Regions from separate parts of the Sphingopyxis sp. GW821-FHT02C12 genome, predicted to be linked through region 1. Evidence: predicted binding sites of a transcription regulator. Region 1 holds the regulator's gene; the other holds the start of a gene.
What was found. The regulator LexA, encoded in region 1, represses DNA repair genes until DNA is damaged. The targets are predictions, from matches to a motif close to GTTCCNCNCTTGTTCT.

Region 1 (15,709 bases):
CGGCAGCGATTCGATGTCGCCGACCGTACCGCCGATTTCGCACAGCACGAAATCGAGGTCGTCGATGTCGGTCCGCGCGAACGCCTTGATCGCGTCGGTGACGTGCGGGACGACCTGCACCGTCGCGCCCAGATAGTCGCCGCGACGTTCCTTGGTGATGATCTGCTGATAGATGCGGCCCGAGGTGACGTTATCGCTCTGCCGCGCCGCGACGCCGGTGAAGCGCTCGTAATGGCCAAGATCGAGGTCGGTCTCGGCGCCGTCGTCGGTCACATAGACTTCGCCATGCTGATAGGGCGACATCGTCCCCGGATCGACGTTCAGATAGGGATCGAATTTCCGGATACGGACGCGATAGCCACGCGCTTGCAGCAAAGCCGCGAGGCTTGCCGCCATCAAACCTTTGCCAAGCGAGGAGACCACGCCGCCGGTGATAAAAATGAACCGCGCCATGGGAGGAAAGACTTACTCAACAGGAGGGGGACGGCGCAAGCCGTCGAATCGCAAACGGCGGAAATAATTCCGCCGCGCACGAATGCGGGCAGCGGGAGGCGCCTTGCGGCGCCGCCGCTTATTTCTTGGCGGGAGCCGGCGGTGCGGCGGGGGGCGTTTCGGCAGCGGCGGCCGCCGCGGCGGCGGCCAGCGGATCGTCGCTCGGCAGTGCCTGCGCCGGGGCGCCGTTCGCGGGGGCCTGCGCCGGGGCGGTCAGCCCGGTCGCCGCACCGCTTGCGGGCTGCGCCGATTTCGACAGCGAGGTGTCGAGCGTGGTGCTGCCCGAACCGCCGACCGAAGCCATGGCGGCGAGCACGATCGACAGGCCGACGAACGCCGTCGCGAGGATCGTCGTGGCGCGCGTCATGAAATCGGCCGCGCCGCGCGCCGACAACAGACCCGCGGGGCTGCCACCGACGCCAAGCCCGCCACCTTCCGACTTCTGCATCAGGATGACGCCGATCATCGCGGCCGCCACGACGGCCTGGACGACAAGCAGGAAGGTGAAGAGGTTCGACATCATATCATCCTGAAACGGGGTGCCGCAAATGGGCCAATCTGGCGGTGCACATAGAGATGGCGCGCGAAATCTTCAACCCGCAAGGACCAGCCAGGGTCCACGCAAGAAAAACGATGCTGTCGGCCCTCCCCTTTCCCATTCGTGTCGAGCGAAGTCGAGACACCCCGCGACCGCGCGCGACCGATCGGCATCTCGACTGCGCTCGATGCGAACGGACTTGGAAGCCTATTGAGAGAGGCTCCCTCCCGCCGCGACGATCGGCAGGAACTTGCCCGCCGTCAGGCTCGCCCCGCCGACCAGCGCGCCGTCGACGTCGCCGGCGCCCAGCAATTCGGCGGCATTGTCGCCATTGACCGACCCGCCATAAAGCAGCCGCAGCACGTCCGATCCCGTGCCGATCCGTGCGGACAGCGCGGCGCGGATCGATCCGTGCATCGCCGCGACATCCTCGGTCGTCGGCACCAGCCCGGTGCCGATCGCCCAGATCGGTTCATAGGCGATCGCGAGCCGCGTCGGATCGAAACTGTCGGGCAGCGATTCCCGCACCTGCGCCAGCACATGGTCGATCGCACCGCCCGATTCGCGGACGCTGCGCGGCTCGCCGACGCACAGGATGACATCGAGTCCGGCGCCCAGCGCCGCCTCGGCCTTCGCTTTTACATCCTGGTCGCTCTCGCCGCAGCCTTCGCGGCGTTCGCTGTGTCCGACGATCACCAGGCTGGCGCCGGCATCGGCCAGCATCGCCGCGGCGACCGACCCGGTGAAGGCGCCCGATGCGGCGCTGTGGCAATCCTGCCCGCCGACCGCCCCGCCCGGCACGGCGGCGACCATCGCGCCGATCAGCGTGAAGGGCGGGCAAAGCGCGACATCGACTGCCTTGTGCTCGGCGGCGGCGGCGAAGATCGCCTGCGCCTCGGCGAGCGATGCCGACACGCCGTTCATCTTCCAGTTGCCGACCACATATTTGCGCCGCGCCATCGCCATTTCCTCTCGCTGTTGTTCCGGTTGCGACGCCCCTAGCGGCGGGCGATGGCGCTAGGCAAGACGCGCCTGCGGCGCGCCGGGCCACTTTCGCGCCTTGATGCCGCTGCCCGACCCGCCTAAAGCCGCACCGAATTGCGCGCCCGCGCACCCTATTCGAAAGATTGCCCCTTCGATGATTACCGCGATCCGCAGCCTCTTTTCCTCCACGATCGGCAAGATTCTCGCCCTCGCCTTCGTCGCGCTCGTCGGCGTTGCCTTCGCGCTCGGCGATATCGGCGGCAATTCGCCGCTCGGCGGCGGGGTCGGCGGCTCCAATGTCGCACGCGTCGGCGATACCGACATCGGCTATGCCGAACTGCGCGACCAGGTGCGCCGCTCGTTCGATCAGGCACGCCGCGACCAGCCGACCCTGACGATCGACGCCTTTGTCGAGGCCGGCGGGCTCCAGCAGACGCTCGACCAGCTCATCGACGGCGCGGCCTTCACCCAATATGCCGACACCCTCGGCTTGGGGATCAGCAAGCGCCTGATCGACAGCCGCATCGCCGACCTGCCGGTGTTCAAGGGCGTATCGGGCAATTTCGACAAGACGGTGTTCGACGCGTTCCTGCGCCAGAACAACATCACCGAAGCCGCGCTGCGCAGCGACATCGCGCAGCAGATTTACGCCGAACAGCTCGCGGTCCCGGTCGGCAGCATGCCGCGCGTCGCGCCCGCGATGGCGCAGCCCTATGCCGCGCTGCTGCTCGAACGGCGCGAGGGCCAGGCGACCTATATTCCCTCCAGCAGCTTTGCCCCGACCGCCGATCCGGGCGACGCGGTGTTGCAGAAATATCTGGGCGAGAATCGCGCCCGCTTCAGCATTCCCGAGCGCCGCGTGCTGCAATATGCGGTGTTCGACCGCAGTATCGCGCCGGTCGCGGCGGTGACCGACAAGGAAATCGCCGACATCTACAAGGCGAACGCCGCGCGCTTCGCCGCGACCGAGACGCGCCGCTTCGCGCAGGTCATCGCGCCCGACCAGGCGAGCGCGAACAGCATCGCGGCCAAGGTTCGCGGCGGTTCGTCGATCGCCGCCGCCGCGCAGGCCGCTGGCCTCACCGCCGGTTCGTCGGGCGACGTCACGCTGACCGCCTATTCGGGCATGACCAACAGCGCCGCCGCCAAGGCCGCCTTCGCCGCCAAGCGCGGCGACATCCTCGGCCCGACACAGACCGGCCTCGGCTGGACCATCGCGCAGGTCGAGACGATCACCGCGACACCGGCCAAGACGCTCGCCGACGCCACCCCCGAAATCCGCGCCCAGCTTCAAAAGAGCAAGGCCGAAGAGGCGATCATCAGTTTCTACAACGGCGTTCAGGACGCGGTGAACGAGGGCGTGTCGATCGACGAGATCACTACCGACCGCAAGCTCACGCTCGTCGAAACCCCGGCCTTGCTGCCCAGCGGCCGGGCGCCTGCACAGCCCGCCTTCGCGCTCGCAGCCGACCTCGCGCCGATGATCAGCCAGGCGTTCCAGGGCAGCGACGCGGGCGAGACCCATCTCGCGACGCTGGTCGAGAACGAGAAATTCGCCGTCTATGCGATCAAGTCGGTCGTCCCCGCAGCGCCGCCGCCCTTCGCGCAGATCCGCGCCGACCTCCTCGCCGACTGGAAGCTCGCACAGGGCCAGAAGGTCGCCCGCGACAAGGCGCGCGCGATCGTCAAGGCGGTCGAGGGCAAGCAGAGCTTCGCCGACGCGGTGCGCGCCGCCGGGCCGAACATCGGCAACGTCCAGACGATCGGCGGGCTTCGCGCCGAACTCGGCGCGGGCGGCCAGCGCGTGCCCCCCGAACTCGCCCTGCTCTTCTCGATGGCACAGGGCAGCGTCAAGACGCTCGAAATCCCCGGCAACCGCGGCTGGATGGTGATCGCGCTCGGCAAGGTCGAGCGTCCGAACCCGAAGGATATCCAGCCCGAACGCGTCGCCGCGATCGCCGGCCCGCTCGGCCCGGCCTTCGGCAACGAACTCGTCGCCCAGATGATGCAGGACGCCCGCAAGCGCGTCGGGGTCAAGCTCAACCAGAAGCTGATCGACCAGCTGCGCAAGGAGCTGACCGGCGACGCACCGGTCGCCGAATAAGGGTGAGCCTGGAGGGTAGAGCTGCCGCGCTCGAAGCGCTGGCCGGGGGCCGCGGCGCGGTCGTCTGGCAGCGGCTGATCGCCGATATCGAAACCCCGGTGTCGGCGGCGCTCAAGCTGATCGCGCCGGGGCGCGGCGACTGGGTCCTCGAATCGGTCGAAAGCGGCGAGACGCGCGGCCGCTACAGCCTTATCGGCCTCGATCCCGATTTGATGTTCGAGGTACGCGGCGACGCCGCGCGCATAAACCGCGACTGGCAGCGCGACCGCGATAATTTCGCACCCGTCGCCGCTCCGGCGCTGCAAGCGCTGCGCGACCTCGTCGCCGAGTGCCGTTTCGACGTGCCCGACGCGCTGCCCAAGGCGCTCGCGACGCTCGTCGGCTTCTTCGCCTATGAAACCTTCGGCCTCGTCGAGCGCATCCCGCGCGCGCCGGGCGCCGGGCTCGGCCTGCCCGACATGGTCTTCGTGCGCCCAACGGTGATCCTCGTCTTCGACCGGCTCGCCGACGAACTTTTCCTCATCGCCCCGATTTGGCCCGACGACGATGCGCCGATCGACCGCGCGATCGACACCGCGCAGGACAAGCTCGACGCCATCGCCGCGCGCCTCGCGACCGGCAATCCGCATGCCGAGCACGCGACCGCGCTGACCGACCCGGCGACCATCACCGCCAATCCCGCGACCACGCCCGAGCATTTCGCCGCAATGGTGGCGACCGCGAAAGACTATATCGCCGCGGGCGATATCTTTCAGGTTGTGCTGTCACAGCGCTTCTCGACCCCGTTCGACCTGCCGCCCTTCGACCTCTATCGCGCGCTCCGCCGCATCAACCCCTCGCCTTTCCTCTATTTCCTCGACCTGCCGGGCTTCGCGCTGATCGGCTCGTCGCCCGAAATCCTCGTGCGGGTCAGGGATGGCGAGATCACGATCCGCCCGATCGCGGGCACCCGCCCGCGCGGGCGAACCAGCGCCGAGGACGCGTACAACCGCGAATCGCTGCTCGCCGATCCCAAGGAACGCGCCGAGCATCTGATGCTGCTCGACCTCGGCCGCAACGACGTCGGCCGCGCGGCAATCGGCGGCAGCGTCGCGGTGACCGACAGCTATACCGTCGAATTCTACAGCCATGTCATGCATATCGTCTCGAACGTCATCGGCCGCATCGCGCCCGACAAGGACGCGATCGACGCGCTGTTCGCGGGTTTTCCCGCCGGTACCGTCAGCGGTGCGCCAAAAGTCCGCGCCTGCCAGATTATCGCCGAACTCGAGGCCGACGCGCGCGGGCCTTACGCGGGCGGCGTCGGCTATTTCGCCCCCGACGGCAATATGGACAGCTGCATCGTGCTGCGCACCGCGATCGTCAAGGACGGCGAAATGCACGTCCAGGCCGGTGCCGGCATCGTCGCCGACAGCGACCCCGCCTACGAACAGCGCGAGTGCGAGGCGAAGGCCGGCGCGCTGTTCGCGGCGGCGCGCGAGGCGGTACGGCTCGCCGGAACGCCGGGTTACGGGCAGTGAAATACCGCGCGGCGCTCGTTCTGAGCGCCGTCGCGATCGCAACCGGCTATTTCGCGCTCCACGATAACACACCCACCGCGCCGTCGGCCAAGCCGCCGATCCCCGACGCCTGCAAACCGCTAACCTTCGAGGGCAAGCGCTTCACCGAATGCATCGCTGTGCCCCGCCAGCACCGCATCGGCACCCGGATCACCGGCTCGAACGGCGTCCTCTACCGCGGCTTCGCTGGGCTCGCCGAGGATGTAGACCCCGCCAGCGTCGCCTTTGCGGTCAACGGCGGCATGTACGACACCGGCAGCGAGCCGATCGGCTATTATGCCGAGGATGGCAAACGCCTTTACCCGATCAACACCCGCGATGCCGGCGGCAATTTCTACCTCAAGCCCAATGGCGTCTTCTTCGGCGACGCCGACGGCCAGTGGCAGGTGATGACGAGCGACGATTTTGCCGCCAAAGTGACCGCGCGCCCCACTTTCGGCACCCAGTCGGGCCCGATGCTGCTGATCGGCGGCAAGCTCCACCCCGACATCGCGCCCGACGGCACTTCGCTGAAAATCCGCAACGCGGTCGGTGTCGACGCGCAAGGCCGCGCGCATTTCGTCATTTCGGACGAACCGGTCTCCTTCGGCACCCTCGCCGCGCTGATGCGCGATCATGCAGGGGCCAGCGACGCGCTTTTCCTCGACGGCACCGTCTCAGCGCTCTGGGATCCGGCGAACGGCCGCATGGACGGCCGCTACCCGCTCGGCCCGCTCATCCTTGTCACTCATCGCTCCCCGGACTAGCCTCACGCCATGCACAAAATCCTCGCCCCTCTCGCCCTGCTGCTTGCCAGCGTCACCCCCGCCCACGCGCAAGTCGAAGGCGCGACCGAAGCCGATGCGATCCTCAAGGATTTCACCTTCGCGACCGGCGAGAAACTGCCCGAACTCAAGCTCCACTACGCCACGCTCGGCACGCCGCAGCGCGACAAGGCGGGCAACGTCACCAACGCGGTCATGGTCCTCCACGGCACCGGCGGCACCGGAAAGCAATTCTTCCAGCCGCAGTTCGCCAACGAACTCTATGGCCCGGGCCAGCCGCTCGACACGTCGAAATATTACGTCATCCTGCCCGACAATATCGGCCATGGCGGCTCGTCGAAGCCCAGCGACGGGCTGCGGATGAAATTCCCCAAATATGACTATGCCGACATGGTCGCGGCGCAGCACCGCCTGCTCACCGAAAAGCTCGGGGTGCAGAAGCTGAAGCTCATCCTCGGCACCTCGATGGGTTGCATGCACGCCTTCGTCTGGGGCGAGACCTGGCCCGGTTTCGCCGAGCGCCTCGCCCCCTTCGCCTGCCTGCCGGTCGAGATCGCAGGCCAGAACCGCATGTGGCGCACCTTGTCGATCGACGCGATCAAGGCCGATCCGCTGTGGCAGGACGGCAATTACGGCGCGCCGCCCGCCGCAGGCCTGCGCACCGCCGCCGCGCTCAGCATGATCGCGGGCGCCAATCCCTATGCGCTGCAGGCGCAATATCCGACCCGCGAGGCCGCCGAAAAATATAAGGATGAGGCCTTTGCCCGCACCTATGGCCGCAACGACGCCAACGACACGATCTACCAGCTTGAAAGCTCGCGCACCTACAATCCCTGGGCCGACCTCGAAAAAATCACCGTCCCCGTGCTCTGGATCAACAGCGCCGACGATTTCATCAACCCGCCGCTCTACGGCATCACCGAAAAAGCCGCCCCGCGCATGCCGCGCGCCAAATTCATCCTGATCCCCGCCAGCCCCGAGACCAAGGGGCACAGCACGCATACCTGGGCCAAATTCTGGAAGGACGATCTCGCGAAACTGATGGCGGAAAAGCCGTGAAGGCCCTCGTCCTCACGCGTTACGGCGGCCCCGAAGCGACCGAATTGCGCGACGTCCCGGCGCCGACGCCCGGCCCCGACGACATTCTCGTCCGCGTCCATGCCGCCGGGCTCAACCCCGTCGACTTCAAGATTCGCGACGGCATGCTGAAAGTCGTGCAGGGCTATAAAATGCCCGTCTTCATGGGCAATGAGTTCGCCGGGGTGGTCGAGGCGTGCGGCACGAACGTCACCGGCTTTTCGCCCGGCGACCGCATCTTCGCGCGCGTGCCCAAGGAGCGCATGGGCGCCTTCGCCGAACTCGCGGTCGTCCCTGCCGATCATGCTGCGTTGCTGCCTGCGTCGCTCGATTTCACCACCGCCGCCGGCGTCCCGCTCGCCGGGCTCACCGCGCTGCAGGCGCTCCGCGACGAACTCCACCTCAAACCCGGCAGCCGCGTCTTCATTCCCGGCGGCGCGGGCGGGGTCGGCACCTTCGCGATCCAGCTCGCCAAATGGCTGGGGGCAGAGGTCACCACCACCGCTTCGCCGCGCGGCCGCGACCTCGTCGAACGCCTTGGTGCCGACCGCGTCATTGATTACACGACGCAGGATTTCGCGAACGAAGTCCGCGACATGGACGGCGCCTTCGACCTGATCGGCGGCGACACGCTCGCGAAATGCTTCGCCGTCGTCAAACCCGGCGCCACCGTCGTCTCGGTCGCGGGGCTGCCCGAACCGCTCACCGCGACAAAGGATCTCGGCCGCGGCCCGCTCCTCGCCGCGCTCTTCTGGTTCGCAAGCTTCGGCATCCGCGCCAAGGCCCGCAAGCATGGCGCGATCTACCGCTATCTCTTCATGCACCCCAGCGGCGCCGAACTCGCCGAATTGGCGGCGCTTATCGAGCAAAAACGGCTCGAACCCGTGATCGACCGCGTCTTTCCCTTCGCCGCCATCGCCGACGCGATCGCCTATCTCGAATCGGGCCGCGCCAAGGGCAAAATCGTCGTCCGGATGGTCGACTAGGCCCGAAAAGCCGGACTTGCGCCTTCCCAAGCTTCTATCCCTTCCCCCACTCCCGCAAAATCGCTACCGCCCCATCCCATGATCCTCGTCATCGACAACTACGACAGCTTCACCTTCAACCTCGTTCATTATCTGATCGAGCTGGGCGCCGAGGTGCGCGTCGAACGCAACGATGCGCTCACGGCTGCGCAGGCCCTCGCCAGCGGTGCCGATGCGATCCTCATCTCGCCCGGCCCCTGCACGCCCAATGAAGCGGGAATCAGCCTCGACCTCGTCGCCGCCTGCGCCGACGCCGCGCGGCCCTTGCTCGGCGTCTGCCTCGGACATCAGGCGATCGGCCAGCATTTCGGCGGCATCGTGCAGCGCGGCCATCTGATGCACGGCAAGACCTCGCCCGTCTGCCACGACGGCAGCGGGCTGTTCGCCGGCCTGCCCTCGCCGCTCACCGCGACGCGCTACCACAGCCTCGAGGTGGTCGATATTCCCGCCAGCCTTGTCATCAACGCGACCAGCGACGACGGCGCGGTGATGGGGTTCCGCCACGCCGAGCTGCCGATCCACGGCGTCCAGTTCCACCCCGAAAGCATCGCCACCGAACATGGCCATGCGATGCTCGCCAATTTCATGGCGAGCGCGGGCCTGCCGGTGCGCGAACGCCAGTCGGCATGAGCCGCTTCGGTCCCTTCCCCGATCCGGCCGCGCTGCTCGATCATGACGAGGCCGCGCACGCCTTTGCGACGATGCTCGACGGCGGCGGCAGCGACGACGATATCGCCGGCTTCCTGGCCGCGCTGTCCGACCGCGGCGAGACGATGGTCGAAATCGCCGCTGCGGCGCAGGCGATGCGCGACCGGCTGATCGCGATCGAGGCCCCTGCGGGCGCGATCGACGTCTGCGGTACCGGCGGCGACGGCCATCATACACTGAACGTCTCGACCGCGGTCGCCATTGTCGTGGCAGCATGCGAGGTTCCGGTCGCAAAGCACGGAAATCGTGCCGCTTCGTCGAAATCCGGTGCGGCCGATACCTTGGAAGCCCTCGGCCTCGACATGGACCGCGCCGACCATATGGCGCAGGAACAGCTTGCCGACCTCGGCATCTGCTTCCTCTTCGCGGGAACCCGGCATCCGGCGATGAAGCGCATCATGCCGATCCGCAAGGCGCTCGGCCGCCGGACCATCTTCAACCTGATGGGCCCGCTCGCCAACCCCGCACGCGTCACGCGCCAGCTCGTCGGCATCGCGCGCCCCGCCTATGTCGCCGTCTATGCCGAGGCGCTGCACCGGCTCGGCACCGAGCATTCGCGCGTCATCTCGGGCGACGAAGGTCTCGACGAACTGTCGCTCGCGGGCGGCAACGAAGTCGCGGTGGTCACCCCCGAAGGCGTCGTCATGCAGCGCAGCCACGCCGCCGACGCGGGGCTGCCGACACGCCCGCTCGAGGAACTGCGCGGCGGCGACGCCGCTTTTAATGCGAAGGCCCTGCGCGGCCTGCTCCAGGGCGAGCCCGGTGCCTATCGCGACGCCGTCCTCTACAACGCCGCCGAGGCGCTCCTCGTCGCAGGCGCGGTCCGGACGCGAACCGAAGGCGTCGAGGAAGCCGCCGAAGCGATCGACAAGGGCCTCGCCAACGCACTGCTCGACTGCTGGATCGCTTACAAATGAACAAACTCACCCAGATCCTCGCCACGAAGGCCGAAGAAGTCGCCGAACGCCGCCAGTCGCGAACGATGGCCGATCTCGACGGCATCGACGCCGGCCCGGTGCGCGGCTTCGCCGCCGCGCTACAGGCAAAGATCGACGCCGGCGGCTTCGCGCTGATCGCCGAAATCAAGAAAGCTTCGCCGTCCAAGGGATTGATTCGCGAAGATTTCGATCCGACCGACCATGCCCGCGCCTATCAGGCCGGCGGCGCGGCGTGCCTCTCGGTGCTCACCGACGCACCTTATTTCCAGGGCCATGAAGAATTTCTGATCGCCGCGCGCACCGCATGCGACCTGCCGGTGCTGCGCAAGGATTTCATGATCGACCCCTGGCAGGTCGCCGAAGCACGCTCGATCGGCGCCGACGCGATCCTGATCATTGTCGCCGCACTGGAAGACGCCGAGATGCAGGCCATCGAGGCCGCGGCGATCGAACGCGGCATGGACGTCCTCGTCGAGGTTCATGACGAAGCCGAGCTAAGCCGCGCGCTGACCGCGCTCCAGTCGCGCCTGATCGGCGTCAACAACCGCGATCTCAAGACCTTCGAGACCGACCTCGCGGTCACCCAACGCCTCGCGAAGCTGGTTCCGGCCGGCACGCTGCTCGTAGGCGAAAGCGGCATCGCTACCCACGCCGACTGCCAACGCCTCGCGGCCAGCGGCGTGAAGACCTTCCTCGTCGGTGAAAGCCTGATGCGGCAGGCGGATGTGGCCGCGGCGACGAAAGCGTTGCTGGAGGGGTAGTGTCTGCTTTGGGGTGGGGAGCGGACATTCCGCCACGACCCGTTCCCCGGCGAAGGCCGGGGTCCAGAGCAGTATAAAGCCGACGTCGCGTTATGACGCCCTGGACCCCGGCCTTCGCCGGGGATCAGCTCTTCTATGCCCCCTTCCGCCCGGAACCGGTTTTCGTAACCCGCAGCAGAACCAGCTCGCCCCCCATCACCGACCGGTATCCTATGCGAACCGGTAATATCTCGCCGGTTACAGCAGGCGGTTACAAGAACCGGATCGACACCGGGAACCAGGGAAAGAAGGATGGCGGGAATCAATCGGCTATCATGGCTTTTGGCGCTGCCGATGGCCGCCCCGTTACTGGTTCAGGCGGCGTGGGGGCAGGAAAGTGGCTCGGCCCAAGCGGCCGAATGGCCGAAAACCATGTATCAATGTCGTCACCGCGCGCCCCTCGACGGCTTCGGCGGCACGCTCGAATTCGACACGCTGTACACTGAAGCGGGCGCGATCTTTTCCGAAAGCGGCCGATGGACGTCCGATTATCTGCCCAGGCGCGCCCCGCCCCTCCCGGCCGGCCTGATGGCGGAACGGTCCATCATCCTCCCCGCCGGACAGCCAAGCGGCATGACGGTCATGATCGAATGGCCCGGCGGCAATGTCTGGGACAAGACGCCTACGCCCGATCCGTCTGCCAAAGCGATGATCCGCATCGTCAATATCGACGGCGTCGCCCGGTCGATGCGGAAAAAGGAGCGCTGGCACCAATCGGTCGTGGTCCGCAACAGCGAAGTCCTCCCCTACGCGAACGGCAATGACCGCATGCTTTTCCTCAGCCCGCTCGAACCCGCGCTGATCAGCAATTATGGCGATACCTCCAACATGGACCTGACGATGCCGGTCGCGAACCTCCTGGCTTGGGGCAGCGGGCTCGAAGCGCTGACGGTCTTCGATGTATTCGTCGAACCCCGGAAATATGACCCGCATAGTTTTCCCAACGGACCCGCCGGACCGATGCGGGTCGTCGGCGAATATCACATCGACATGACCGCGCTCGCCGCAGGCTTCGACAAGATCCGTGCCGAGCACCGGTGGTGGCGCGCCGGCCTCGCCGATTTCAAGACGCGCTGCGAAGCGACGCAGGTGTCGGACCCATCGCTGGAAATCATCGTCACCTGACCGCCTGTCATTATCTCTACTTGCCTTTCCTCCGCAGCGTTGCTTGGCTTCATCGCCATGACCCAACGCCCGACTCATCTCGACGAAAGCGGCGCCGCCCATATGGTCGACGTCGGCGCCAAGCCCGCAACCGCGCGCCGCGCCGTCGCCACCGGCCGCATCACCATGTCCCCTGCAGCGCTCGAAGCCATCCGCACCGGCAACGCGCCGAAGGGCGACGTCCTCTCGACCGCGCGCATCGCCGGGATCATGGGCGCCAAGCGCACCGCCGACCTCATCCCGCTCTGCCATCCTCTCGCGCTCACCAAGGTCGGCGTCGAGTTCGAATGGGAGGAAACCGGCATTTCGGTCACCGCGACCGCCGCGACCACGGGGCCGACGGGGGTCGAGATGGAGGCGCTCACCGCCGCCTCGGTCGCGCTGCTCACCCTCTACGACATGGCGAAGGCGCTCGACCGCGCGATGGTGCTCGGCGATATCCGCCTGCTCGAAAAGAGCGGCGGCCGCTCGGGCGACTGGCACGCCGAATGAGCAAGCTGCTCCCCGTCGAGGAGGCGCAGGCACGCCTGCTCGCGCTCCGCGCGCCGCTTCCTCCAGAAAATATCGCCTTTTCCGAATCGCTTGGCCGATATCTTTCGCACGATGTCATCGCATTGCGCGACCAGCCTGCGGCGCCGCTTTCGGCGATGGACGGTTATGCGATCCGTTTCGCCGACCTGCCGGGACCATGGACGATCATCGGCGAAGTCGCCGCAGGCTCCGCGCCCGCCCTGCCCCTCGGCGCGGGTCAGGCGATCCGCATCTTCACCGGCGCGATGGTCCCCGACGGCGCCGACACGGTCATCCTGCAGGAAGATGTCGCCGCCGACGGCACGGTCCTGACGCTGACCGGCGATGGCCCGGAGGCCCAGGGCGCCCATATTCGCGACCGCGCCAGCGACTTCGCGACCGGCGCCATGCTCGTCGCCGCCGGAACCCGGCTCAACGCCGGTGCGATCGCCGCGGCGATCATGGGTGGCGACGCGCAGCTTGTGGTCGGCGCCCGCCCGCGTGTCGCGATCCTCACCACCGGCGACGAACTCGTCCAGCCGGGCCGTGCGCTCGCGCCCGGCCAGATCCCCGACAGCAACGGCACGATGCTCGCCGCGATGCTCGCCGCCGAGCCCGCCGTCGTCAGCATCCCGCTCCACATCCGCGACGATCGCGAAATTTTATCCAAGGTTCTGAAAGACCTGGCGCGACGTCACGACGTCATCGTCACCGTCGGCGGCGCCTCGGTCGGCGATCACGACCATGTCCGCGGCGCGCTCGACGATGCCGGCGGGCGGCTGGATTTCTGGAAGATCGCGATGCGCCCCGGCAAGCCGCTGATCGCGGGCACGCTCGGCGACGCGCTGCTGCTTGGCCTGCCCGGCAACCCCTCGTCGGCCTTCGTCACCGCGACCCTGTTCCTGCTCCCCCTCGTCCGCCATCTCGCCGGCGCGCGCGATCCGCTCCCGCCACTGCGCACGGCCCCGCTCGCGGCCCCCCTCGGCCCCGGCGGCGCGCGACGCGACTATTTGCGCGGACGGATCGACGACGGCCTTCTCTCGCCCTTCGACGGACAGGACAGCGGCCGCACCTTTCCGCTCGCCGCAGCGAACGCCCTCGTCATCCGCGAGATCGGTGCGCCGTCCCGCGCGGCAGGCGAAGCGGCGGATTATATCGACATCGCTTGACAAGTTCGCTTCTGTTCCATTATCGTTCTCCTTATGTCCGAAACCGGCATCATGGAGAACGCCCGATGTTGACCGCCAAGCAGCATGAACTGCTCCACTTCATCCAGCAAAAGCTCGACGCGAGCGGCATCTCGCCGTCGTTCGAGGAGATGAAGGAGGCGCTCGGGCTCAAGTCCAAATCGGGAATCCACCGCCTGATCAGCGCGCTCGAGGAGCGCGGCTTCCTCCGCCGCCTCCCCAACCGCGCCCGCGCGCTCGAGGTCGTCAAGCTTCCCGAGGGCGGCAAGGCGGCCGTCAGCACCGATCGCGACAATGTCGTGCCGCTGCGCAAGCCCGCCCCCGCGATGCGCCCGATCGCCGCGAACGACATCGTCGAGGTCCCGCTCCACGGCAAGATCGCCGCGGGTGTGCCGATCGAGGCGTTCGAAAATCATGACAATCTCGCGGTCCCCGCCGCGCTGCTCGGCTCAGGCGAACATTATGCGCTCGAAGTGTCGGGCGACTCGATGGTCGAGGCCGGCATCTTCGATGGCGATTATGCGCTGATCCAAAAGGTCAGCACCGCGCGCGAGGGCGACATCGTCGTCGCGCTCGTCGACGGGCAGGATGCGACGCTCAAATATTTCCGCCGCGAGGGCAAGATGATCCGCCTCGATCCCGCGAACAGTGCCTATGAGCCGCAGCGCTACGCCGCCGAGCGCGTCATCGTGCAAGGGAAGCTGTCGGGACTGCTTCGTCGTTACCACTGACCTGCGGCGGGCGGCGCCACATATGCTCGTCGCCCGCGCCTAGTGCCGTCACCGCGCGCGGTCGCTCACCGAGGTAAAGCGCCAGCCCGCCGGTCTGTGGCAACGTATCGCGATCGATCGTCAGCCAGCGGCCGGCGCATTCGCGCGGCAGCCAGCGCTCGCTGATCACCACATCGGCCGCGGCGCACGCCGCCGCCATGTCCGCCCCCTCGATCCGGTCGCGCCCGCGCGCCGCCAGGATGGCGCGGCCATCCTGCGTCCAGCGACAGAAATCACGATTGCAGTCGACATGATCGAGGTCGGTGAGCGCGGCGAGCGGCGCATCGATCCCCGCTGCCTCGGTCATGGCATCACGCACATAATCCCCCGCCCGCTCGCGCAGCAACGCATAGCTGCCGTCGGGCAGCGCCGCGGCGATATGCTTGCCGTCGCCGGTAATCAGCACATCGGGCCGCGGCTGGGCGAGCAGGACGGCCATGCCGAGGACCAGCGGCACCGCCCCCGCCCAGCGCCAGCGCGTCCGCCACAGCAGCAGCCATATCCCGCCGAAGATCGCGAGGCCGAACCCCCAGGGCGGGAACACCGGCAGCGTCGCGACCGCGCCGGGCGCATCGGCGACGCTGTGCGCGAGCCAGATCAGGGCGTTCAGCGCCTGCTCGGCGACCCACCAGAAGGGCGCGCCGAGCCCGACGCTGTCGAACAGCAAAGCCAGCGCCTCGGCGGGCATGATGACAAAGGTCGTCAGCGGGATCGCGACGACATTGGCGAGCGCGCCATAGAGCCCCGCCTTGTGGAAATGGAACAGCGCGATCGGCGCCAGCGCGACCTCGACCGCGAGCCCGGTGATCACCAGTCCCGCGACCCCGCGTCCCAGGCGAAACACCCATGGCTCCTCGCGCCGCGCCATGAACCGCTGCATCGCGCGGCTTTCGTGGAGCGCGACGATCGCGGTGATCGCCGCGAAACTCAGCTGGAAACTCGGCCCCGCCAGCGATTCGGGGCGCCAGATCAGCACGATCAGCGCGCCCGCCGCGACCAGCCGCAGCGTCAGCGCCTCGCGCCCGAGCAGGAACGCGATCAGCACCAGCAGCGCGGCAATGAACGAGCGCAAGGTCGGCACCTCGGCCC
Region 2 (15,709 bases), 1.6 Mb from region 1:
GGGGGTTGCGATCTGGCCGACATAGGATTGCGCGGCATCGGCCTTGCAGGCCGCTTCGGCAGGCGGCGGGGTCGATTCGACGGGCGCATCGCTGCCCGCACAGGCGGCAAGCGGCAGGACGGCGGCGATTGCGAGCAGGCGAATGTCCATCGTGAGTCTCCCTTTGAAAACCATTATCCGGCGCAGCGCGTATAGCGCATCGCGTCCGGCGCGGCACCATCGCCATAGTCGCGACGGACGAGCGCCTTGCCGCCGTCGGCCACTCTGAGCACCATCAGCCGATCCCAGTCCATCCCCTCGCCGCTGAATTTATAGTCGGCGACGATACGGGTCGCGCCGCGTTCGCGCACCCGCGCCAGTTCGCCGTGCGATTCGTGGAAGCGCAGGTTCGCGGCGTCGATCACCAGTGCGGTCAGATCGGTGCCCGGGCGCTTGGGACAATCGCTCGCGTCGAGCGCCCAGCGCCCCTGGATCGCGGCGGGAATCGCCTTGTCGCCGCTACCGACGCCCGCTTCGAACGCGGCGGGCGGTTTGATCGCCGGATCGGGCTTATAGTCTTCCGTGGCGGTCGCCGCCGGAGCTGCGGGCGAAGTTTCGGCAGGCGCATCGGGAACGGCGGGCGCGACGCTGGCCTTTTCCTCGGGCGCGGCCTTGTCGGTCGCATCGCCGCAGGCGGCGAGCATCAACACACCAAGGGGGAGCAGATAGGCTTTCATCGTCATTCTCCTTCGCGAGGAGAAATGCGCGGGCGCCGGGAGCGGTTTCATTCGCCGCCCCCTTCGTGCAGCACCTTGGCATTGAATTCGGCGGTCGCGAGCGCGGGGTCGTTGTAGCGATACCAGCGCGGTGCGGGCAGCCCGGCCTGCCAGGCCAGCGCCTCGGTCAGCGTGCCCTGCGCCGATGGCACGTCGGGCATCAGCGTGCCGATCGGGTCGGCATAGGCGGTGTCGGCGCTGACCACGGTCCAGCCCGCCGCCCGCAAGGCCCGGACGAGGTCGCCGATATAGAGCGCGGCGAGGTCGGTTTCGTGGAGCAGCATCACCTGCACCGGCTGGCGCCCGATCACCTGCTGCATCAGCCCGTCGGCATAGTCGGCGGCCTCGACATGCCAGGTGACATAGAGGTCACCGAGCGCCGCGCGGTCGATCGGCTTGCCGGCCTTGGCCGCCGCGATCGCCAGCGATTCGAGATGCCAGTCGGACGATTCGGCGGTGACATAGCCATTGCGCAAGCCGCGCGCCGCGAGCCCCGCACGCAGCGCATCACGCTTGACCTTGTCTTTGCCGCCCTCGTCAAGGAAGGGGAAGCGGAACCAGGGGCGATAGCCGGGGCGGCCCTTGAGCCAGACCTCGGCGGCATCGATGTCGGCGAGATAGGCATCCGCCGTCATGCCGCTCAGATGCGGGTGGGTATTGCTGTGGTTGGCGATGACATGCCCGGCGGCGACATAGGCGGCGAGCTGCGCCTCGCCATTGACCCCGTCGCCATGCCCGATCGCCGCCGGGTTGACGAAAAAGACCGCCTGCGGCGCCTCCGCTTTTTTCAGTTCGGCGACGATGCGCGCGGTGCGCTCCTCGGGCGTGAAGAAAGCCCCGCGCCCCCGCGGCGCGTCGTCGAACGACAGCGCGATCATCTTCTGCGCCGCCGCCGGAACCGGCAGCAGCAACAGAATCAGCAGAGGCAGGAACAGCCGCCGCAACAAGGCAGTGTCAGCCCATCGTCGGGATGACGAAAGCATTGCCGCCGTCGGGCGATCCGTCGGGCCAGCGCGCGGTGATCGTCTTGACCTTGGTCCAGAATTTCACGCCTTCCATGCCGTGCTGGTTGGTGTCACCGAACGCCGAACGCTTCCAGCCGCCGAAGCTGTGATAGGCGACCGGCACCGGGATCGGCACGTTGATGCCGACCATGCCGACGTTGACCCGCGCCGCGAATTCGCGCGCGGCATGGCCGTTGCGCGTGAAGATCGCGACGCCATTGCCATATTGATGCTTCGAGGGCAGCGCCAGCGCGGTTTCGAAATCGGGGGCGCGGACGATCTGCAGCACGGGGCCGAAAATCTCTTCCTTGTACGATTCCATGTCGGTGGTGACATGGTCGAACAGGGTCGGGCCGATGAAGAAGCCCTTTTCATGCCCCTGCAGCGAAAAGCCGCGGCCATCGACCACCAGCTCGGCGCCCTCGTCGGCGCATTTTTGGATCCAGCCCTCGACCTTTTCCTTGTGCGCCTGCGTCACCACCGGGCCGTAATGCGCCTCGGCATCGGTCGACACGCCGACGCGCAGCGCCTCGATCGCGGGGATCAGCTTGGCCTTGAGCCGCTCGGCGGTCTCGTCACCGACGGGGACCACCACAGGAAGCGCCATGCAGCGTTCGCCCGCCGAGCCGAAGGCGGCGCCGGCAAGGTCGTTCACCACCTGGTCGAGGTCGGCGTCGGGCATGACGATGCCATGGTTCTTCGCGCCGCCCATCGCCTGGACGCGCTTGCCGTTGGCGACGCCGCGATTGTAGACATAATGCGCGATGTCCGACGAGCCGACGAAGCTGACCGCGCCGATGTCGGGATGATCGAGGATCGCGTCGACCATTTCCTTGTCGCCATGGACGACCTGGCAGATGCCTGCGGGCAAGCCGGCTTCGAGGAAGAGTTCAGCGAGGCGCACCGGAACGCTGGGATCGCGCTCGCTGGGCTTGATCAGGAAGGCGTTGCCGGTCGCGATCGCGACGCCGGACATCCACAGCGGGATCATCGCGGGGAAGTTGAACGGGGTGATGCCCGCGCCGATGCCGATCGGCTGGCGCATCGAATAGACGTCGATGCCCGGACCCGCGCCCTGCGTATATTCGCCCTTCAGCACATGCGGGATGCCGCAGCAGAATTCGATGACCTCAAGGCCGCGCTGAATGTCGCCCTTCGAATCGGCGATCACCTTGCCATGTTCGCTCGACAGCAGATGCGCGAGTTCGTCCATATTGGCTTCGACGAGGCGCTTGAACTCGAACATCACGCGCGCGCGGCGCTGCGGGTTGGTCGCGGCCCAGCCGGGCTGCGCCGCCTTCGCCGCGGCGACCGCCTTGTCGAGCAGCGCCGCGTCGCCCAAAGCGACCTCGGCCTGCACATTGCCGTTGTTGGGGTCGAAGATCGGGCTGCGGCGGCTGCTGCCACCGGCGCCGCCGACGATAAGATGGTCGATCTGTCGCATGGTCTGTCTCCCAAAAATGTTGCGCCTTCCACAGACCAAGCGCGCCGCGATTGCAAGGGATAGACTTGCAGGGCAATGCTGCATATTTGCAGGCTGTGGACTGGGATAAGCTGCAATATTTCCTGACCGTCGCGCAGCAGGGCACGCTCGCGCGCGCCGGGGCGGCGCTGCAGGTCGACGCGACGACGGTCAGCCGCCAGCTGAGCGCGCTTGAGGCCGCTTTGCAACAGACATTGTTCGAACGCGCGCCGGGCGGTTTCCTGCTTACGGCGGCCGGCCGCGCGCTCGTCCCGCATGCCGAGGCGATGGCGGCGGCGGCGGCGCGCATCCGCTCGGCCGGCGACGGCGGTGCGGCGCTGTCGGGGCAATTGCGGATCAGCGTGTCCGAAGGGTTCGGGGGCAATTTCATCGCGCCGCGGCTGGCGGGTTTCGTCGCCGCGCATCCCGAGCTCGAGATCGACCTCGTCGCCTCGTCGGGGTTTCTCAACCCCTCGCGGCGCGAGGCCGATATGGCGGTGCTGCTCGCGCGGCCTAGAAAAGGCCCGCTGATCACGCGCAAATTGTCGGACTACAGCCTCGGCCTCTATGCCCCCGCCGACCGACCCGACTGGCAAGCGGCGGTCGCCGCGACGCCGCTGTCGCGCGCCGGGGTGCCGGTGATCGGCTATGTGCCCGACATCCTCTATGCCCCCGAACTCGACTATCTGGGTGAGATCGAGCCGGGGCTGCGTGCCGGGGTGCGCTCGTCGAGCATTCTCGCGCAAAGGCGGATGATCGCGGGCGGCGCCGGGGTCGGGGTTTTGCCTTGCTTCCTCGCCGCGAACGACCCGGCGCTGGTGCGGGTGCGACCCGAGCAGGTCATCGCGCGCGCCTTCTGGCTCGCGCTCCACCGCGACGTCGCCCCGCAACCACGCATCCGCGCCTTCATCGACTGGCTCGACGCCGAGGTGCGCGAGAGCCGGGGGTTGTTCGTGCCGGATTAGCCTCTTTCGTCATTGCGAGCGAAGCGAAGCAATCCAGAGCGGTTTACGCGCGCCCTGGATTGCCGCGTCGCTTCGCTCGCAATGACGATGGAAATCACAAGCCCTGACTCGCCTTGACAAGCGCACAGCCAAAAGCGCTAATAGAACAAATCAGGAACAACATGCCCCACGAGTCGCACCCTAATATCGCCGGCCTGCGTCGGCGTCTCGCCCGGATCACCGGCGAGGCCGAACCGCGTGGGCCAATCGCGGGGCGGCTGACGAGCGGTCATGCGGGTTTCGACGCCGCGCTCGGCGGCGGACTCGCGACGGGGCGCGTGCATGAATTCTTCGCCGCCGACGCACTCGACGCGACCAGCGCCGCCGCCTTCGCCGCGCTGCTCGCGCTGCGCCTGCCCGGCCCGGCGCCACTGGTCTGGCTGCGCACCGCCGACGCCGCGCGGCGCGGCGGGCAACTCTATGCGCCCGGCATCGCCGAACTTGGCGGCGATCCCGACCGGCTGCTGCTGATTGAGGCGCCCGATCCCAAATTGTTGCTCGCCTGCGCCAATGATGCGATCCGCTGCGCCGGATCGGCGGCGGTGATCGTCGAAAGCTGGGGCAAATTCCCGCTGCTCGACCTGACCGCGGGGCGGCGGCTCGCGCTCGGCGCGCGCGATGCGGGAACCACATTGCTGATGCTGCGGCTGAACGCGGTCCCCAGCGCAAGCGTCGCCGAAACGCGCTGGAGCGTCGCCGCCGCGCCGTCGCTCGAACTGGAAGCCCATGCGCCGGGCGCTCCCGCCTTCGACCTCGAACTGCTGCGCTGGCGCGGCGGCGCCGCCGGCGGACGCTGGCAAATGGAATGGCATCATGATGAACAAGCCTTTGGCGAAGCGGCGCTATCTGGCGTTGTTCTTCCCGTGGCTGCCCGCCGAGCGGCTTTGCCGCACGGCGCCGCGGCCGCCTGACGCCCCGCTCGTCTTCGCCGAAAAGGCGCGCGGTGCGCTCCGCCTTGCGAGCGTCGACCGCGCAGCGCAGGCGGTCGGGCTCGCCCCCGGCATGCCGCTCGCCGACGCGCGCGCGCGGGTGCCCGACCTGCTGGTCATCGCCCACGACCCGGTCGCCGACACCGCCTGGCTCGACCGGCTCGCGCTCGGCTGCAATCGCTATACCCCGCTGGTGGCGATCGACGCCCCCGACGGCCTGATCCTCGACATCGCCGGGGCCGAGCATCTGTTCGGCGGCGAGGCGGCGCTGATCGACGATCTGGAAATGCGCCTGTCGCGGCTCGGCATGACCGTCCGTCCCGCGCTCGGCCCGACCGCCGACGCGGCGCGCGCGCTCGCGCGCTACCAGACGCGCGCCGCACCCGACGAAGCCGGCGCGATCCGCCGCCTGCCCGTGGCGGCGCTCGAACTCGAAGCCGAAGCGACCACCGCGCTGATCCGCGCGGGGCTCAAGACGATCGGCGACCTCGCGAGCCGGCCGATGGCGAATATCGCCGCACGCTTCGGCGCCGGGGCCGCCACCGCGCTGCGCCGCATCCTCGGCGACGCGCCGAGCCCGCTCGCCCCGCGCATCGCCCCGCCCCCCGTCGCGACCGAACGCCGCTTTGCCGAGCCGCTCGGTAGCACGACGTATGCGACCAAAATACTGGCCGAACTCCTCGACGAAGCCGCCGCCCAAATGCGCGAGCGCGGCAAGGGCGGGCGTCATTTCCGCGCGACCTTCTTTCGCAGCGACGGCCTCGCGCGCAGCATCGAGATCGAGACCGGCCACCCGACGCGCGACACAGCGCTGGTGATGCGCCTCTTCGCTGAGCGCATGGACAGCCTCGCCGACCCGCTCGACCCCGGCTTCGGTTTAGACATGATCCGCCTCGCGGTGCCGCGGCTCGAGGCGCTCGGCGCGACGCAATTGAAGCTCGAAGGCGGCGCGGTGCGCGATGCGAAGATGGACGAACTCGTCGACCGGATGACGACGCGGCTGGGCCGCGTCCGCGTCCGGCGCCTGATCGCCGCCGACACGCATATCCCCGAACAGGCGCAGCTCGCGCTGCCCGCGATCGACGCGCCGCCGCCGCTGCCGTGGGAGATGCCCGAGCCCGGCGAACCACCGACGCGGCCCTTCCATCTGTTCGACCCGCCGCAGCCGATCGAGGTGATCGCCGAGGTCCCCGACGGCCCGCCGCACCAGTTCCGCTGGCGACGGGCGACCCACGCGGTGCGCCGCTATGAAGGCCCCGAACGCATCGCCGCCGAATGGTGGCACCGCCGCGACAACGCCGGGCTGACGCGCGACTATTACCGCGTCGAAGATGCCCAAGGCCGCCGCTTCTGGCTGTTCCGTCACGGGCTGTATGAGGAGAAGGAGCATCCGCTCTGGTATATCCACGGGGTGTTCGCATGAGCGAGACACCCGCCTTTGCCGAGCTGGTCGCGGCGACCAATTACAGCTTCCTACGCGGCGCCTCGCACCCCGCTGACATGGTCGCCGAGGCGATCGCGCTCGGCATGCCCGGCATCGGCATCGCCGATCGCAACAGCGTCGCCGGGGTGGTGCGGGCGCTGACCGGATTACGCAAGCTGGGCGAGGAGGCCGCCGAGGAGGGGGTCGAACTTCCGCCGCTCAAGATCGTCGTCGGCGCCCGGCTGGTGTTCGACGACGGCACCCCCGACATCATCGCCTATCCGACCACGCGCCACGGCTGGGGCCGCCTGACCCGCATGCTCACCATCGGCAATCGCCGCGCCGAAAAGGGCAGCTGCATACTCAAGTTCAAGGATCTGCTGATCCATTGCGAGGATATGCTGCTGATCGCGATGGGGACGGAGAAGGATGAATTTCTGCTGCGCCGCCTCGCGAGGCGCGCGCCGGGGTCCTTATGGCTCGGCGCGACGATGTCGCAGGGCGGCGCGGATCGGCGACGCCTCGCCCAGTTGGAGGCTTTGGCCAGCCGCATCGGCATTCCGCTGCTCGCGACCAACGATGCGCTTTATGCGACGCGCGAGCAACGGCCGCTCCACGATGTCGTCACCTGCATTCGCGAGGGCAAGACCCTGAACGATGCCGGCCGCCTGCTGCGCGCCAATGGCGAGCGTCACCTGAAATCGCCCAAGGAAATGCGCCGCCTCTTCCGCAGCTGTCCCGGGGCAGTCGACGAGAGCATCCGGATATTGGATCGCATCACCTTTTCGCTCCGCGACCTTACATATGAATATCCGCACGAGCCGGTCCCCGAGGGGTGGGAGCCGCAAAGCTGGCTCGAACATATGGTGAAGCAGGCCGCCAACAAGCTGCATCCCGATGGCTTGCCCCGACGCTGGCAGGAGGTGCTCGATGAGGAACTGACTCTCATCGGCAAATGCAACTTCGCCTGCTATTTCCTGACCGTCCACGATATCGTCAACTTCGCACGCACGCAGGCGCCGCCCATTCTCTGCCAGGGCCGCGGGTCGGCGGCCAATTCGCTCGTCTGCTATTTGCTCGAAATCACCTCGATCGATCCGATCGCCAACAACCTGCTCTTCACCCGCTTCCTGTCCGAAGAACGGCGCGAGCCGCCCGACATCGACGTCGATTTCGAGCACGAGCGGCGCGAGGAGGTGATGCAATATGTCTATCGCCGCTACACGCGTCGGCGCGCGGGCATCGCCGCGACGGTGATCCACTATCGCCCGCGCAGCGCGGTACGAGAGGCGGGTAAGGCGCTGGGGCTAAGCGAAGATGTCACTGCTCGTCTTGCCGACACCACTTGGGGCAGCTGGGGCAGTGAGATGCCGATCGAGCGGTTCGTCGAAGCGGGGCTGGACCCTGAGCAAGACGATATCGCGCGGCTGCAATGGGTCGTCGCGCAGCTGCTGACCTTCCCCCGCCACCTGTCGCAGCATGTCGGCGGCTATGTGCTGACCGAGGATCGGCTCGACGAGACGGTGCCGATCCACAATGCCGCGATGGCAGACCGCACCTTCATCGAATGGGACAAGGACGACATCGACGAACTCAAGCTGATGAAGGTCGATGTCCTCGCGCTCGGGATGCTGACCTGCATCCGCAAATGCTTCGACCTGATGCGGCTGCACGATCTGGACGATCACGACCTCAAGAGCGTGCCGCCCGAAGACCCGGTCGTTTACGACATGCTGTGCGAGGGCGACAGCATCGGGGTGTTCCAGGTCGAGAGCCGCGCGCAGATCAATATGCTGCCCCGCCTGCGCCCGCGCGAGTTCTACGATCTCGTCATCCAGGTCGCGATCGTCCGGCCGGGGCCGATCGAGGGCGATATGGTCCACCCCTATCTGAAGCGCCGCAGCGGCGAAGAAGCTGTGGACTATCCGTCGCCTGCGCCGCCGCACGACCCCAAGGAACTGTATAATCTGCTTCGCAGGACATGCGGCGTCCCCCTTTTTCAGGAACAGGCGATGAAACTCGCCATCGTCGCCGCCGAATTCACGCCGGACGAAGCCAACGGCCTGCGGCGTGCGATGGCAACCTTCCGCAATGCCGGGACGATCCATCAATATAAGGAAAAGATGATCGGGGGCATGGTCCGCCGCGGTTATGAGCCGGACTTCGCCGCGCGCTGTTTCAAGCAGATCGAGGGTTTCGGCAGCTATGGCTTTCCCGAAAGCCATGCCCAGTCTTTCGCCAAGCTCGTCTATGTCTCGTCCTGGCTGAAATGCCACCATCCCGCGGTCTTCGCCTGCGGGATTTTGAACGCTCAGCCGATGGGTTTCTACGCCCCCGCCCAGCTCGTCCGCGATGCGCGCGAGCATGGGGTCGAGGTGCGCGCGGTCGATGTCAATTTCAGCACCTGGGACAACAGCCTCGAACGGCGCGATGATGGCAGCCTCGCGCTCAGGCTCGGCTTTCGGCAGGTCGACGGATTTCGCGAGGCGTGGGCGGAACAGATCACCGACGCCCGCACGACGCCGTTTGCCAGCGTCGAAGAACTCGCGCGACGCGCGGGCCTGCCATCGCGTGCGCTACGGCTGCTCGCCGAGGCCGATGCGTGTCATTCGATGGGACTCGAGCGCCGCCCCGCCTTGTGGGATGCGCGGCGGGTGCGGCAGGGGGTGCTGCCCTTGTTCGGCGCCGCCGAAACGAACGAACTCGGCAACGAGGCGGACGCCGCGCTGCCCCCCACCCCGCTCGTCGAACATGTGCTGACCGATTACCAGACGACGCGGCTGTCGCTCAAAGGCCATCCGATGGCGTTTTTGCGGCAGCGTCTCGACGGCGAAGGGGTTTTGAGCTGCCTCCAGATCGGCGCGGCAAAGAATGGCGCGCTCGTCCGCACCGCCGGAGTGGTGCTGATCCGCCAGCGCCCCGGCAAGGGCAATGCGATCTTCATCACGCTCGAGGATGAGGGCGGGATCGTCAATGTCCTGCTCTGGGCGCGCCAGTTCGAGCACTATCGCCGTGCCGTCATGGCGTCGCGGCTGATGGAGGTTGCGGGCGAGGTGCAGCGGAGCAGGGAGGGCGTCGTCCATCTGATGGCGAACCGTATCGTCGATCGCACCGCGCTGCTCGACACGCTGGGCAGCGACCGGTCCTTCGAGCCCGAGCTATGCCGTGCCGACGAGGTCGTGCATCCGCAGCAACCACGCGGGCTTCGCCACGGGCATCCGCGCGATGTCCGCATCCTGCCCAAATCGCGGGATTTTCATTGATGCTTGTCGTGAAATATTCAGCAGGTCAGCGCCGCCGCGAACAGGCTGCGGAAGCGCTCGGCGCATTCGGCGATCACGGCTTCCTCGTCTTCCTCGTCCGCGAAGCCGTCGACCATCATGATCGAACGCAGCACCCCGACCCCCATCAGGATCGCGAGCAGCATATTCGCGCGCAGTTCACCCTGTTCGCCGCCGATGAGTTCGGTGAGCGGGGCGAGGACATCGCGATGGACGAACTCACGGATGATCGCACCGGCCTGCGGCGAGGAGGCCGAGCGGAGCATGATGATGAACATCTCCATCCGCTTTTCGAGGTCCTCGTCGGCGTCATCGACGACAAGCTGCGCCAGAAAAGCGGGGAGCTCGTCGATGCTTTTCGGCTCGAAAAAGATCTTCGGCTTCTCCTCGTCGGCGACGACTTCGCGGAACAGCCCCTCCTTGCCGCCGAAATAGCGGCTGATCAGTGCGACATCGACCTTCGCGTCGCCCGCGATATCGCGCAGGCCGACGCTGCCGTAGCTTTCGCGCAGGAAACGCTGGCGCGCCGCCGCAAGGATCGCGGCGCGTGTCGCGACCGCGTCACGTTTCTTGACGATGATTTCTCTCTCCATGGCGTCCTATTATCGCGGCTGAGAAATAAATCAACACCTGTTGACTTAATCGCTAACCCAGATTAGGCGGCAAAGTCTGGCATCGCGTGGCGCCTCCCCCCTCCCTGTCGCGCGATGCCGGACCGCCCTGAAAAAAGAAAAGATACACGCTATGACCTTGCGCTTTCCCATCGCGCTTTCGATTCTGCTGTCGCTGACGCTCGCCGCCTGTTCGGGTGCTGACGACGCCCAGGGCGGCCCGCCCCAGCTCCCCGTGACCGCCGCCGCGCCGCTGGTGCGCGACGTGACCGAATGGGACGATTATGTCGGCCGCTTCGAAGCCGTCGACAGCGTCGAGGTCCGGCCGCGCGCCTCGGGCTATCTGCAGCGCGCCCATTTCACCGACGGCCAATATGTCCGCGCCGGGCAGTTGCTGTTCACCATCGACGCGCGCCCGAGCCAGGCCGCGCTCGACCAGGCCCGCGCCCAGCTTGCCCGCGCGCAGGCGACACTTGCCAACGCCCGCACCGAACTCGCACGGTCGACGACGCTCGCCGCATCGCAGGCCGCGAGCCAGGAAGAAGTCGAACAGCGCCGCTCCGCCGTCCGCACCGGCGAGGCCGATGTCGCCGCCGCCAATGCCGCGATTCGCGCCTCGGCGCTCAACGTCGGCTTTACCCGCGTCGTCGCGCCGATTTCGGGCCGCGTGTCGCAACGCCTGGTCGATCCGGGCAATTCGGTGATCGCCGACCAGACGATCCTGACCACCATCGTGTCGACCAGCCCCATCCATTTCAGCTTCCAGGGCTCCGAAGCCAGCCTGCTCGACTATGAGCGGCGCGGCGACACGCTGCAGAACGCCCCGGTGCGCATCAAGCTGCAGGGCGCCGACGATTATGCCATCAACGGCCGCATCGATTTCGTCGATAATGCGCTGTCGAACGGATCGGGCACGATCGCCGTCCGCGCGGTCGTCCAGAACCCCGACGGCAAGCTGCGCCCCGGCCTGTTCGGCCAGCTCCAGCTCGCCGCCTCGGCGCCGCGTCCGGCCTTCCTGCTGCCCGACACCGCGATCGTCACCGACGGCGCGCGCCGCGTCGTTTACGTCATCGGCCCCAAGGATGTGGTGCAGGCGCGCCCGGTCACCCTCGGCCCCGTCGTCGACGGGCTGCGCGTGATCAAGACCGGCGTCACCGCGAAGGACCGCATCATCGTCGGCGGCCTCCAGCGCGCGCGGCCGGGCCAGCCCGCCAAGGTGCAGGCCGGGACGATCGCGGCTGACGGCAAGGTGCTGACGGCCAAGGCCGCGCCCGCCGCGAAGGGCGGGGCGAACAGCAAGTGAATATCAGCCGCTTCTTCGTCGACCGCCCGATCTTCGCGGCGGTCATCGCGATCTTCATCACGCTGATCGGCGCCTTCGCCTATCCGCAGCTTCCGCTCGCCCAATATCCGGAGATCGCGCCGCCGACGATCAGCATCACCGCCGCCTATCCCGGTGCCTCGTCCGAAACGATCGCCGAAACGGTCGCCTCGACGCTGGAGCAGGAGATCAACGGCGTCGAGAATATGCTCTATATCCAGAGCAGCTCGACGCAGGGCGCCGCGCAGATCACCGTGACTTTCGAACCCGGCACCGATCTCGATGCCGCGCAGGTGCTGGTCCAGAACCGCGTCGCGCTCGCCGAGCCGCGCCTGCCCGAACAGGTGCGCCAGATCGGTGTGCAGGTGAACAAGCAGGAATCGGGCTTCCTGATGATCGTCGCGCTGACCTCGACCGATCCGGCGATCGATACCGATTATGTCGGCAACTACGCCAATTCGACGCTGCGCGACCGCCTGCTCCGCCTCGAAGGCGTCGGCGGCGTCCAGATCTTCGGCGGCGGCTATTATTCGATGCGCGTGTGGATCGACCCCGACAAGGCCGCCGCGCGCAACCTGACCGCGCCCGAAATCGTCGCCGCGCTGCAAAGCCAGAACGTCCAGGTCGCCGGCGGTTCGGTCGGCGCCCCGCCCTATGGCAAGGGCAATCCGGCGTTCGAACTGCCCGTCGAAGTCCCGGGCCGCCTCGTCACCCCCGACCAGTTCGCCAATGTCGTGATCAAGACCGACACGACGAACGGCGCGATCACGCGGCTGAAGGATGTCGCGCGCGTCGAGCTCGGCGCGCAGGACTATGGCGTGCGCGGCGTGTTCAACGGCCGCGAAGGCGTCGGCATGGCGGTGATCCAGCAGCCGGGTGCCAATGCGCTCAACGCCGCGAACCTCGTGCTCGAGGAAGTGAAGAAGGCCTCGGCCGACTTCCCCCCGGGACTCGAATATGAAATCCCCTTCAACCCGACCGAATATGTCCAGGCGTCGGTGACCGCGGTGCAGGAAACGCTCGTCGAGGCGATCTTCCTCGTCGTGCTCGTCGTGCTCGTCTTCCTGCAGACCTGGCGCGCCGCGATCATCCCGATCGTCGCCATTCCGGTGGCGCTCGTCGGCACCTTCGCGGTCCAGCTCGCGCTCGGTTTCTCGATCAACTCGCTGTCGCTCTTCGCACTGGTGCTCGCGGTCGGGATCGTCGTCGACGACGCGATCGTCGTCGTCGAGGCGGTCGAAAAGCATATCCGTGAAGGCCTCAGTCCGCGCGAAGCCGCGCACCGGACGATGGAGGAAGTGTCGGGGGCGCTGATCGCGATCGGGCTCGTGCTCGTCGCGGTGTTCGTGCCGACCGCCTTCGTCCCCGGCATCCCCGGCATCTTCTACCAGCAGTTCGCGGTGACGATCGCGGCGGCGACGGTGTTTTCGCTGCTCACCTCGCTCACCTTGTCGCCCGCGATGGCGGCGCTGCTGCTCAAGCCGCACGAAGAGCATCATGAAGAGCCAAAGAACCCGGTGATGCGCGTCGTCCGGCGCGCAGCCGACAAGTTCAACAGCGGCTTCGACAAATTGTCCGACCGCTATGGCCGCACCACCGCCACGCTGGTGCGCAAAGGCGGACTGATGCTCGCCATCTATGCCGTGCTGCTCGCGACGACCGGCTGGCGCCTCGCCGACACGCCGACGGGCTTCATTCCCGACCAGGACCAGGGCGTGCTGATCGGCGTCGTCCAGCTGCCGCCGGGCGCGTCGCTCGACCGCACCAGCGAAGTCCTCGCCCGCGCGCAGCAGGAAGTGAAGAAAGTGGGCGGCGTCGCCAGCATCGCGACCTTCTCGGGCCTCGACGGATCGAGTTTCTCGACCGCCTCGAACGCCGGCACGATGTTCATCCGCCTGACCGACTGGGGCGAGCGCGGCAGCAAGCTCTCCGCGACCGCGCTGTCGCAGCAACTGTCGGGCGTGCTCGCCAACGCCTTGCCCGAAGCGAACGCCTTCGTCATCGCGCCGCCTGCGGTACAGGGGCTGGGCAACGGCAACGGCTTCACGATGATGATCCAGGCCCGCAGCGGCGAAAGCTACAAGGAGCTCGAACAGGCCACCGGCGCCATGATGGGCGGCGCGGCGCAGATGAAGGATGTGCAGCAGGTCTTCTCGCTGTTCAACACCGGAAGCCCGCGCATCTTCGCCGATGTCGACCGCGACAAGGCGCAGATCCTGGGTGTCGATCCGAGCCAGGTCTATGCCGCGCTCGGTACCTATCTGGCGTCGACATACGTCAACGACTTCAACTTCCTTGGCCGCACCTTCCGCGTGACCGCGCAGGCCGAACCGACCTCGCGCGCCAGCATCGAGGATGTCGGACGGCTGCAGGTGCGCTCGACCTCGGGCGAGATGGTGCCCCTGTCGTCGGTGGCGACCTTCCGCGACGACAGCGGCCCGACGCGCGTCGTGCGCTATAACCTGTTCCCCGCGGTCGAACTGCAGGGACAGGCGGCGCCGGGCGTGTCGTCGGGTGCGGCGCTCGCCGCGATGGAGGGCCTTGCCGACAAGACATTGCCGTCGGGCTTCGCCTATGAATGGACCGGCCTCGCCTATCAGGAAAAGGCGGCGGGCGGCGGCGCGGTGCTGATCTTCGGCCTCGCGGTGGTGTTCGTCTTCCTCGTGCTCGCGGCGCAATATGAATCGCTGCCGCTACCGCTCGCGGTGATCCTGATCGTGCCGATGTGCATCCTCGCGGCGATGCTCGGCGTCAACCTGCGCGGGATGGACAATAATATCCTGACACAGGTCGGTCTGGTCGTGCTCATCGCGCTCGCCGCGAAGAATGCGATCCTGATCGTCGAGTTCGCGAAACAGGCCGAGGAACAGGACGGGATGAGCACGATCGACGCCGCGGTCCACGCCGCACGCTCGCGCCTCCGCCCGATCCTGATGACCAGCTTCGCCTTCATCTTCGGCGTCGTGCCGCTGGCGATCGCGAGCGGCCCGGGACAGGAAATGCGGCAGGCGCTGGGCACCGCGGTGACCTTTGGCATGCTCGGCGTGACGATCTTCGGACTGATCTTCACCCCGCTCTTCTATGTCCTCTGCCGCAAGCTCGGCGACAAGGCGACCGCCTTCGCCCGCCGCGACCGCAAGCAGAAACAGCCGGACACCAGCCCGGCGGAGACCCGCTAATGACCCGCAACCTGATCCTTGCCGCCGCGAGCATGCTGGCGCTGTCGGCCTGTACCGTCGGCCCCCGCTATGTCTCGCCGGTTCCCGCGGCGCCGTCGCAGGCGCCCTTCCTCGAAGCCGGCAAGTCGCCCGCCTTCAGCGGCGAACAGCCGCCGGGTCCATGGTGGAGCCTGTTCGGCGACCCGTTGCTCGACCAGCTCGTCGGTGAAGCGCTCACGGCGAACACCGATCTTCGCGTCGCCGCCGCCAATCTGGCGCAGGCGCGCGCGGTGCTGCGCGAATCGCGCGCCGGCCGCCTGCCGACGACGACGGTGGGCGCCGGCGGCACCTATGCGCGCCAGGCGAACCCGCTCGGCGCCGGCTCGATCGAGGGCGACAGCTATGACGTCGGGCTCGACATCGGCTATCAGGTCGACCTGTTCGGCCGCGTCGAAAGCGCGATCCGCGCCAGCCGCGCCGACGCCGATGCGGTACAGGCGGCGTTCGACCTGACCCGCATCACCGTCGCCGCCGAAACGACGCGCGCTTACACCGACGTCTGTTCGTTCAACCGCCAGATCGCGGTCGCCGAGGACACGCTGCGCATCCAGCAGCAGACCTTCGACCTCACCCGCCGCCTGTTCGAGGGCGGGCGCGCGACGCGACTCGAAACCGGACAGGCGGGCGCACTGCTCGAACAGACACGGGCGACGATCCCGACGCTGACCGCGCAGCGCGCCGCCGCGCTCTATCGCCTCGCG

Region 2: the regulator LexA is predicted to act here: its motif matches at 4,329-4,344, upstream of AC07U1_RS06250 (ImuA family protein).

Annotation. Positions count from the first base shown of each region.
Region 1 is NZ_JBWKVQ010000001.1:2,906,041-2,921,749, reverse strand. It holds gene pyrG (CTP synthase) at 1-453, opposite strand, end outside; gene secG (preprotein translocase subunit SecG) at 572-1,012, opposite strand; gene tpiA (triose-phosphate isomerase) at 1,238-1,990, opposite strand; gene AC07U1_RS13895 (peptidylprolyl isomerase) at 2,169-4,118, shown strand; gene trpE (anthranilate synthase component I) at 4,121-5,638, shown strand; gene AC07U1_RS13885 (phosphodiester glycosidase family protein) at 5,635-6,423, shown strand; gene AC07U1_RS13880 (alpha/beta fold hydrolase) at 6,433-7,500, shown strand; gene AC07U1_RS13875 (NADP-dependent oxidoreductase) at 7,497-8,504, shown strand; gene AC07U1_RS13870 (anthranilate synthase component II) at 8,583-9,173, shown strand; gene trpD (anthranilate phosphoribosyltransferase) at 9,170-10,168, shown strand; gene trpC (indole-3-glycerol phosphate synthase TrpC) at 10,165-10,950, shown strand; gene AC07U1_RS13855 (hypothetical protein) at 11,242-12,114, shown strand; gene moaC (cyclic pyranopterin monophosphate synthase MoaC) at 12,172-12,645, shown strand; gene AC07U1_RS13845 (molybdopterin molybdotransferase MoeA) at 12,642-13,832, shown strand; gene lexA (transcriptional repressor LexA) at 13,898-14,581, shown strand; gene AC07U1_RS13835 (ComEC/Rec2 family competence protein) at 14,535-15,709, opposite strand, start outside.
Region 2 is NZ_JBWKVQ010000001.1:1,325,543-1,341,251, reverse strand. It holds gene AC07U1_RS06275 (I78 family peptidase inhibitor) at 1-150, opposite strand, end outside; gene AC07U1_RS06270 (hypothetical protein) at 174-716, opposite strand; gene AC07U1_RS06265 (polysaccharide deacetylase family protein) at 764-1,699, opposite strand; gene AC07U1_RS06260 (CoA-acylating methylmalonate-semialdehyde dehydrogenase) at 1,710-3,203, opposite strand; gene AC07U1_RS06255 (LysR family transcriptional regulator) at 3,299-4,186, shown strand; gene AC07U1_RS06250 (ImuA family protein) at 4,348-5,136, shown strand; gene AC07U1_RS06245 (Y-family DNA polymerase) at 5,039-6,577, shown strand; gene AC07U1_RS06240 (error-prone DNA polymerase) at 6,574-9,840, shown strand; gene AC07U1_RS06235 (TetR/AcrR family transcriptional regulator) at 9,858-10,451, opposite strand; gene AC07U1_RS06230 (efflux RND transporter periplasmic adaptor subunit) at 10,603-11,772, shown strand; gene AC07U1_RS06225 (efflux RND transporter permease subunit) at 11,769-14,969, shown strand; gene AC07U1_RS06220 (efflux transporter outer membrane subunit) at 14,969-15,709, shown strand, end outside.